2 regions of the Christiangramia fulva genome follow, and region 1 is predicted to be linked to the other one. Evidence: riboswitches for the same ligand, from Rfam matches in the RefSeq annotation. Region 1 holds a riboswitch; the other holds the start of a gene.
The links. A riboswitch is a leader RNA that binds a small molecule or an ion and turns the genes downstream of it on or off. The one in region 1 is predicted to bind S-adenosylmethionine.
Positions count from the first base shown of each region.

Region 2: another riboswitch for S-adenosylmethionine. It lies ahead of C7S20_RS07155 (hypothetical protein); the one in region 1 lies ahead of C7S20_RS05510 (hypothetical protein).

Region 1 is NZ_CP028136.1:1,193,035-1,197,248, reverse strand. It holds gene C7S20_RS05530 (hypothetical protein) at 1-55, opposite strand, end outside; gene C7S20_RS05525 (hypothetical protein) at 114-464, opposite strand; gene C7S20_RS05520 (hypothetical protein) at 597-1,052, opposite strand; gene C7S20_RS05515 (hypothetical protein) at 1,085-1,477, opposite strand; SAM-I-IV-variant riboswitch at 1,587-1,684, shown strand; gene C7S20_RS05510 (hypothetical protein) at 1,741-2,001, shown strand; gene C7S20_RS05505 (hypothetical protein) at 2,080-3,510, shown strand; gene C7S20_RS05500 (DUF3293 domain-containing protein) at 3,570-3,971, shown strand; gene C7S20_RS05495 (hypothetical protein) at 4,086-4,214, shown strand, end outside.
Region 2 is NZ_CP028136.1:1,548,687-1,552,900, reverse strand. It holds gene C7S20_RS07170 (efflux RND transporter permease subunit) at 1-508, opposite strand, end outside; gene C7S20_RS07165 (hypothetical protein) at 687-1,106, opposite strand; gene C7S20_RS07160 (Arm DNA-binding domain-containing protein) at 1,288-1,437, opposite strand; SAM-I-IV-variant riboswitch at 1,478-1,575, shown strand; gene C7S20_RS07155 (hypothetical protein) at 1,617-2,105, shown strand; tRNA gene C7S20_RS07150 (tRNA-Asp) at 2,291-2,364, opposite strand; gene C7S20_RS07145 (DUF58 domain-containing protein) at 2,451-3,380, opposite strand; gene trxA (thioredoxin) at 3,467-3,835, opposite strand; gene dnaE (DNA polymerase III subunit alpha) at 4,059-4,214, opposite strand, start outside.

The DNA.
Region 1 (4,214 bases):
TCTGACAAAGGTAATCTATGAGATCGTGAGTGTTTTCAAATTTTATAATTGCCATATTTTTTAAAATTAATGTTTTCGAATTTTTTGAGTTATCTTGATTTTAGTTCCTGCTATTAATTGTATTCTGGCTTTAATTTGTTCGTGTCCAATTCAAACCCTTCATCTTCTTTAAAATTATATAATTTATAAACATAAATCTCTTCATCTTCAAAAGTTTCGAATTCGAAATCATCTGCACTATATATGACCAACGTAAAAGCTGATGCAGGTGGCGAGATGCTAGAGGTCCATAGTCCAAAAACATATTGCAAATGCTCCTGCAATTCGGGATAATATTTTAAGTATATGTGAGGGACCAATGTACCAAAATCGGGTTCAAAATCGATTTCCAGTTTACCCAATACATCTTTCCTGCATAAAAAGTTAATAAGATCTTCCGCATTTTCAAACTTTATTGTAGCCATATATGTCGAAAATTTTACTTTAGTTTCCAAAAAAAGAAGTGTAGCAGAATATGATATTACTTAGCTTTTAAAAATCTTCCGAAGTTCCTTTATATCTTCAAGTAATTGCGGGTATTCTTCTTCCAACACATACTATCCTGTACTAAAGCCATACTTTTCCCTCAAAATTTCTACTTCTGAACCCTCTGTAAATATTCTCCTCTTATACTCCCCATTTTCGAAGTAAGTAGATTCTTCTATTTCTCTATCTCTTAAATCAAGCCCTGAGAAAACAGGTGTATCTAGTCCCCGGAACCATCCCGAAGCTATTATCTCTTCATGTTTTTCCTTATAGATTTTATGAAATTCGGCTCCGAAATAATCTTCAAATGATTCGGGATCCTGATAAAATATATATTCACAAAAAAAGAGATTTACCAGATTCTCTGCATATTCATCACTGTCCACCAACTCCTGCCAGTCTTTAAAACTTTCGAATTGCGGATGAGAATTGTTCATATCTTCAGGATAGGCGGATCCTATGTAGACATACCTTTGGAATTCCTCTGAGGGATCTTCCCTGTACAATATCTTCTCTGTTTCTTCCATTTACGTTCTAATTAAATGGCAAATTTCCTTTTTCAAAAATTAATTCCCGGATCCAGGTTTTCTGAATTCTCTTCTAACATATAGGTTTTATCGTCAAAAACAATAACCACCCGATTCTGATCCAGAGATTTCATCAAAATTTCTACAAGCTTTAAAATCCCTTCTCGTAGTACAGATTCTTTTTTGGGAAATTTTGGATACTGAATAAAGCTTATTTCAATAGAAGGCTCGTCCTGTCCTGAAAACACAATATCGCAATGAGAAATTTTTGTGCTCAACTGAATGTCTAATTCCTTATGAACCTGTGCCTGGGCAGCCACCAATTTCAACTTGAATTCCCTTAAAGGGATCAATTCCTCGCGGTATCCTCTTTTCAACCCAAAAGTGGCTACTGCTCTAAAGGTTTTAGATTTTATAATATTCATGGAAAATAAAGGCTAAGTGATTCTAATATTTAGCTGAATAAGTTATTAATAATTAAGAAGCAATAAAACCGCCTGATTTTTGCCAGAAAAAATAACTTTTTATATATTTGAGAATCATTACGAATCTCTTAATAGAGATAGCAACCAGCGATAACAAGCAACGGTGCTTTAACAATGAGCCTTATCAAAGGAAATAAAATGTTACTTCCAGTATTTTTGTAAGCTCCTGCGTAATGATGTTTTATTAACATCAATACTATCTTATGCTTAAACCTGATCATTTCTGCAAATTTCTTAACAGCCTTGTTAAAGAATACCATTTTGTAATTATATCCACACATCCAGCTTCTAAAGAAAGAAAAGAAGCAGGAAAAATTTATGAATTAATCCCGAAATATGTTCAAGACTATTCTAATGAAGCTTTAAACTTAAATAAACTGGCACCTCAAACACTACATTTTCTCAAGCTAAGAGGATTAAAGGTTCCAACCAAAAGAGTTTGGAAGAACTCATTGGAAAAATAAAAGGAGGTGAATAGGACGACCTAAAGTTTGGGATGATAGGCGGCTTTAAAAAAGGAAAGTTAAAACAAATTATTTCTCATGAGATATCTAAAATTTAAAATGTTGGCAGGGGGATATCCTAATTTTCGATTTCCATCTGGTCTAATAGAAGAAGTTGATTTGCAGGACTTTTGTAATAAAGAAGAAGAAAGATTGGCTTTGTCTGTGGAAACACAATTTGAAACATACCCATCTAATATTCCAATGGAAAGTCTGGAAGGGCATGAAATAGCAGTCTTAAGTAAATCTCAACTTTCAGGATGCCAATTTGTATTAAGGTTTATCAGAATAACTAATGGTAAAAGAGTTAAGACTTTCGAAATCAAAAGTGATGAGCATTTTTTGAAACAAGGGAACCCGAAAGTTTACAATATAACTGAAAATGAAGACATTAAACCTCAGGATAAAATCCCTAAATTCTATCTGTATGAAATTTGGAACTACCTGGAACAATTAGATATCCTATACAGAGGAGAATCCTTGGCAAAAGTGTACCATGAAGTAACCTCGCATGCTTATAGTTCCTTCTTAATAGAATGTTATAAAGAAAGGAGCCTTGACTGGATAAGCTTTTTAGGCATATCTCAATCAGAAAAAATTCTGGAGCTTTACCGTCTTTTAGATATAAGCAGAAGAAGCTTAGGTCTTGAGTTAGATAGACTGCCGATTTCCCTGGAAAGAGAGCTTAAAATGTTCCGGGATATCCGTAATCCTTTAAAAAAAAGAATAAAAAGAAATTATGAAAACCCTGAAGATGAAGATATACGCTTACTTTCAGATATAGGCTTATGTATCTATTATAATAATCACATCAATATTAACTCGCTTGAATCGGAAATAATACAGCGAGAAGTTCTGGAAGAATTTAAAAATCGAGGATATTATATTAGGAATGAGCACCTTTTAATGAATCATGCCAATCCAATTGAAATAAATTGGATTCCTGGAATTCCAAGTGTGAATACAATCAGGAAAGTTGTTTACAGAACAGCAAAAGATATTGCCCCTTTTGAAACTGGACTTGTCAATTCTCAATTGCAGTACGAGGGTTATTACGGAATATTTGAAAGCCTTACTGATATTGAACTTGTGAGCAAACTTAATAAGCAGGTTGGAATAAAATATTGGGGAATGGGTAGGGCATCAATCATCCGGGCTCTTAGGAAACAACTTGAAAAGCGTGGCATTGATACCTCATCAATCTCTGGAGAAAAAACTTTTTCCCTAAAATATTGTGTAGTACTTGACAATAAAAAACTGGTTCGTCTGGGAGAGATTCCGGAGAACCGATTGATGTTAATTCTAAAGGCATACCTGCGAAAGTGCTATCCCGATTGTAAGTTAGGAGAGCTGAGGATTATCAACTATGATCTGGATAAATTACAGTTTACTGTATCAGTGCATAACACGCTCTATGAGATTCCGATAAATGATCTTTTGAAAAAGAAGAGAGAAATGAAAGCTCTATAAAGACAAGATCAGCATTAGATTATAAGCAATTGAACGTTGTAAATAATAACAAAAAGACTATGAAACAAGAATTAATAAATGCCTATTACCATACATCTTATAATATCTTCGAACCTCCTATAAGTATAAAGATAGGTCAACAAAATCCTCAATTAGATATTTTATTAAAAAACCATCATCAATCTTGTTGGGCCTATGTTACAGCTTACAATCCTTTTTCAGAATTACTGCCCGATGAAGAAAATGAAGAACGCCATTGCCTTTTAAAAGATAAATTGAATGAATATCCTTTTTTGGAAGGTGAAGGTGTGGGATTAGACCCCTCCTGGAATCCCGAAAAAAGTCTCCTGATCCTGGGGATTTCTGAAACAGATGCGGTAAAGTTGGGGGAATATTTTCAGCAAAATGCAATTGTGGTGGGCAGAAGAAAGGGTCAGGCCCGATTGGTACTATTGAAATAGAAGAGGATGATTCGTAATTATATTTAATTCTAGTTTCCTCTGTAAAAATTACAGAAAAGACGGTTACCATTCAAGGTAAGATCTATTAATAATAAATAAAAGAAAATTAAGACTATGGCTATTATCAAATTTGAGAATTCAAAAGACCTTATCAATTACTTGTGCAAAGAGGATGTCCTGGGGATATTAAAAGTTTCATTTACTTCCGAATGGAGCTCTGAACTTACGCCATCATTTAATTTT
Region 2 (4,214 bases), 360 kb from region 1:
CCCCTTCAACGCCAGATAGCATTTGCCTCAGAGTGAGGTAAGCTACATCATAGAGCTCTTTCCCTGTTTTCTCTGTACTGCTAACAGTTAATAACATTAATGGCTTTGAAGCCGTTGGGTCAAAGGGTTGCACCATGGGAGGCAAAGTACCGGGCGGTTGGTAATACATATCAGACATCGCATACGAAGAAGTATTCGCCATTGCTTCTGCGGCAGAAATATCTTCATCATAAAAATTAGTAACGATACTTGTGCCCATGATGCTCTTAGACTCCTGTTTTGCAATACCGGGAGATTGTCCCGTCCACCGTTCCATACGGCTGGTGATATCCTTTTCTACTACCTCAGCCGGCATTCCCGGGTACAGGGTTAATATCTGCATTGCAGATTTTTTAAATTGCGGCAATATATCTACTGCCATACGCGGAATTAAAACCCCTGCCAAAACCACTACAGCAATAGAAAATACTATAATGAGGTAAGGGTTTCTGAATGATTTTTTAATCATTTAGAAAATATGTTTATATAAGTAAGACTTTGAAAAGCAGGAAGAAAATGCTTTTCGTTAGCGGGAAGGTTTAATTATAAAGCAGGCTGATATAGGATTGTAATAATCCCAATTATCCACAAAAAGAATGGATGTAAAATGAAATTTAAATAAGCAGCCTTATTTAATTAATAGGTGATTAAACCTTCTGAGAAGAGAAAGAATTTGGTGGCCCCCGTAACGGATTTACAACACCAGGAGGCGCAAGATTATGCCCAATAATTTCAGGATGGTTTACCGTCCTGTTAAATTCTGGAACGTAAACTAATATGTTTAAGATAATGGCACCCAGAAAGAGCGTTTCTGGCGAAATGGTTATTTTCTGACTCCCGGGATTTTCAAAAGAATCTTTAATTATCTTATGGTGTTCACATTTCATGGGAGGCCAGAAGTAGATCTTATGCCCCGTATAGTTCCTGCGCAACTCGCAGGTACTTAAGCCCTCAGCATGTTTATGATGTTCTGGGTGGAATAAATGAGTAGAGCACACACCCTGCCATGGAAATATCATCAGGAGCATTAAGCCTAAAAAAAATATGGCATATGATTTTCTGCTCATATGGCTAAGCTAATTAATAATAGTCGGTTATGAAAATTAATTAAGTAAATGAATTGATAGACATCATCAACATCAAAAATTTCTGCTGAATTTCAAGCATTAAAAAAGCCTGACCAAGTTCTTGCTTAATCAGGCTTAATTGTTTGTTTACATATTCTGAATTTTCCGCTCTATCCAGTACTTACTGTTTCTCTTTACTCCAGTAATCAGGATTAATGAATAATCCAGTCGAAAATTCTTTTCTAGTTTTATCCACTGTAATTCTACAGCTAATTGATGTAATACCTTTTTTATTTGCTTTATTCTTATGTACTAAAAATATTGTTTTCATATCTATTTAATTTGTGGTTAGTTTAAATTTTTATAAGTTTGAGCATCATTTAGAATCTCTTGGATGAGATAGCAACCAGCGATAACAAGCAACGGTGCTAAAGCAATGAGCCTTCTTTAAGGAAAAAAATGTTAACCTGCTCTTATACGCTTTTCTGAATGGTATAAAAACATACCATTATGACAGTACACCATAAATACTTAAGCTTTGAGGACCGTGAGGTTATGAAAATTAGCTTCTCCACTCTAATCATTAGAGTTGAGAGCCTTAATGAAAAATATGGTTCCCTATCAAGATTTGCAGAAGCCTGCCGATTATGGGGAGTTACTAACGGAAAGATTTACTTCCTTAGCGAAATGATGATGCCTCCACCCTCTATAAATAAAATCATAGATGAAATTTTACTTCCCATAGGTATGGAGCATAAAGTAGATTTTGCTTTTGCTTTTGAGTATATGCTTGGTGACTGTGAAATAAGTAGACAGCAAGTTGGGAAACCAATCCCAGGAATTAAAGATATCACCTGGCTCGGTAGTGAGGTAATTATCAAGGTAATTTTGTATGGTACCAAACAGATTAAGTCGGATTTTAAGTGTCCCCCTTTAATAGATTTACTCCCCCGATTTAGCACCTTTCTTTTCCCTAAAAAAGTTGACAACTTGACGTAGGTGAGAGATTGAATTGAACCAGACCAAAAACAAAAAAGCCTCTTACCGAATAAACGGAAAAAAGCTTCTCATTGGTTAGCACCTCTCAGCGCTAACTACACATCCCAGTCTCCTGGGACAAACAACACAACTACTCTTTAGTGCCAAAAAAAGCCCCTGTTTTGTAGGAGCTTATTTGTACTTTGCGGTCTGGACGAGACTCGAACTCGCGACCCCCTGCGTGACAGGCAGGTATTCTAACCAACTGAACTACCAGACCGTTGCTTTAATGCGAGGGCAAATATACTATCCTTTTTAATTTCACCAAACCTTTTTTTGAGATTTTTAGAAATTAAAAAAACTATCTTAACCAAACTTTTGTTTCTCAATTAAATAGGTGGTTAGTATGCTGTCAAAATCTTTATTAACGTCTGCAGGCATATACTTGATCCTGTATTTTGCACATTGCATTTTAAGGTCGGCAAGATACTTTTCCACCTCCTTTTTATAATTCTCACGTATATTATCAGAATACAGATCTACCTCCAATCCTGTTTCCACATCGGTGAATCGTCGTGGTGTATTCTCGAAATCAAAATCCAGCTCCCTTTTTTCATCCATCACGTGGAATAAGATCACCTCATGCCGATTGTATTTTAAATGTCGCAAGGCTTCAAATAGCTTTTCTTCCCCCGCATCGGCCTGGAACATATCGGTGAACAAAAAAATCAGCGACCTTCGCTTTAGTTTTTCAGCAATCTGGTGGAGATAAGTATAGGTATCGGTATTACGGTTTTTATGCGGATTCGATAAAATCTCGTTCATCTTGTCCAGCAGCATATGGTGATGACGCTCACTGGATTTTTCGGGGGCATAATATTCAAATTCATCGCTGTAAATACTTAGTCCAACGGCATCCCGCTGCCTCTTCAGTATTTGCATCAAACAAGCCGAAGCCAGTACCGAAAACCCTATTTTATTCAAAGAAGACAAACTCTGCTCCTTCAGTTTTGGATAATGCATCGAAGCCGAATTATCCAGGATCAAATGACAGCGTAAATTCGTTTCCTCTTCATACCGTCGCGTATAGAGCTTATCGGTCTTTGCATACAATTTCCAGTCTATATGCCGCGTGCTCTCTCCCGAATTATAGATCTTATGCTCGGCAAATTCTGCGGAAAAGCCGTGAAACGGACTCTTATGCATGCCCGAAATATAACCTTCCACCACCTGTTTTGCGAGCAGGTCAAGATGGAGAAAACCTCCGGTTTCGTGAATTTCTTTGCTTAGATCCATAGGAAAGCTGAAAATAGCGATACTATCCCAATAAAAAAAGCTCCCGGGTATGGGAGCTTTAAATATTTTATTTCAATTACTGAATACTACAGCAGTTGATCAAGTGCCTCAGCGTAAGTTTGCTTTGGAGCAACACCTACCTGGCGTCCTACAACTTCTCCGTTTTGGAAAACAAGAACGGTAGGAATATTTCTTACACCGTATTTAGCAGCAAATTCCTGGTTAGCATCAACATCAAGCTTACCAACAACCGCTTTGCCATCGTATTCAGAGCTGATTTCCTCGATGATCGGTCCAACCATTCTACAGGGTCCGCACCATGCAGCCCAAAAATCAACCATTACAGGCTTATCGCTTTTAAGCACTTTTTCTTCAAAATTCGCGTCAGTTATTTCTACAGCCATAATTATATCTGTTTTTTCTGATTTTACATTTGTTTCGTAAAAATAGTCAATAATATTCTGAAACCTTACAACCCCAATATTTTATTTAGCTATTCGCTCATTGTTGAGCTTTATGCCGGGGGCCTCCCGCCAAGGCGGGAGCCGGGCTTTCAGCTTTACACGCCTGCCTGACGGCAGCCGGGGTAGTTCGCCTCAATCCCTGCCCCATGCTTCGACTCTGCTCAGCATGACTTCATGTTTGGAGTCACATTGAACGGAGTCGAAATGTGACTAATTAATTCAGTTTATACATAAACTGTTCCTTTTCCAGCATTTCCAAAAGCTCCTGTGATATTTTTACTTTGTGCTTCCTGCTGGGCATATGCAGTTTCACCTGCTCTTTCATTTCATAGACCACAAAATTAAGTCGGTGATCCCCTTTATGGCTCTG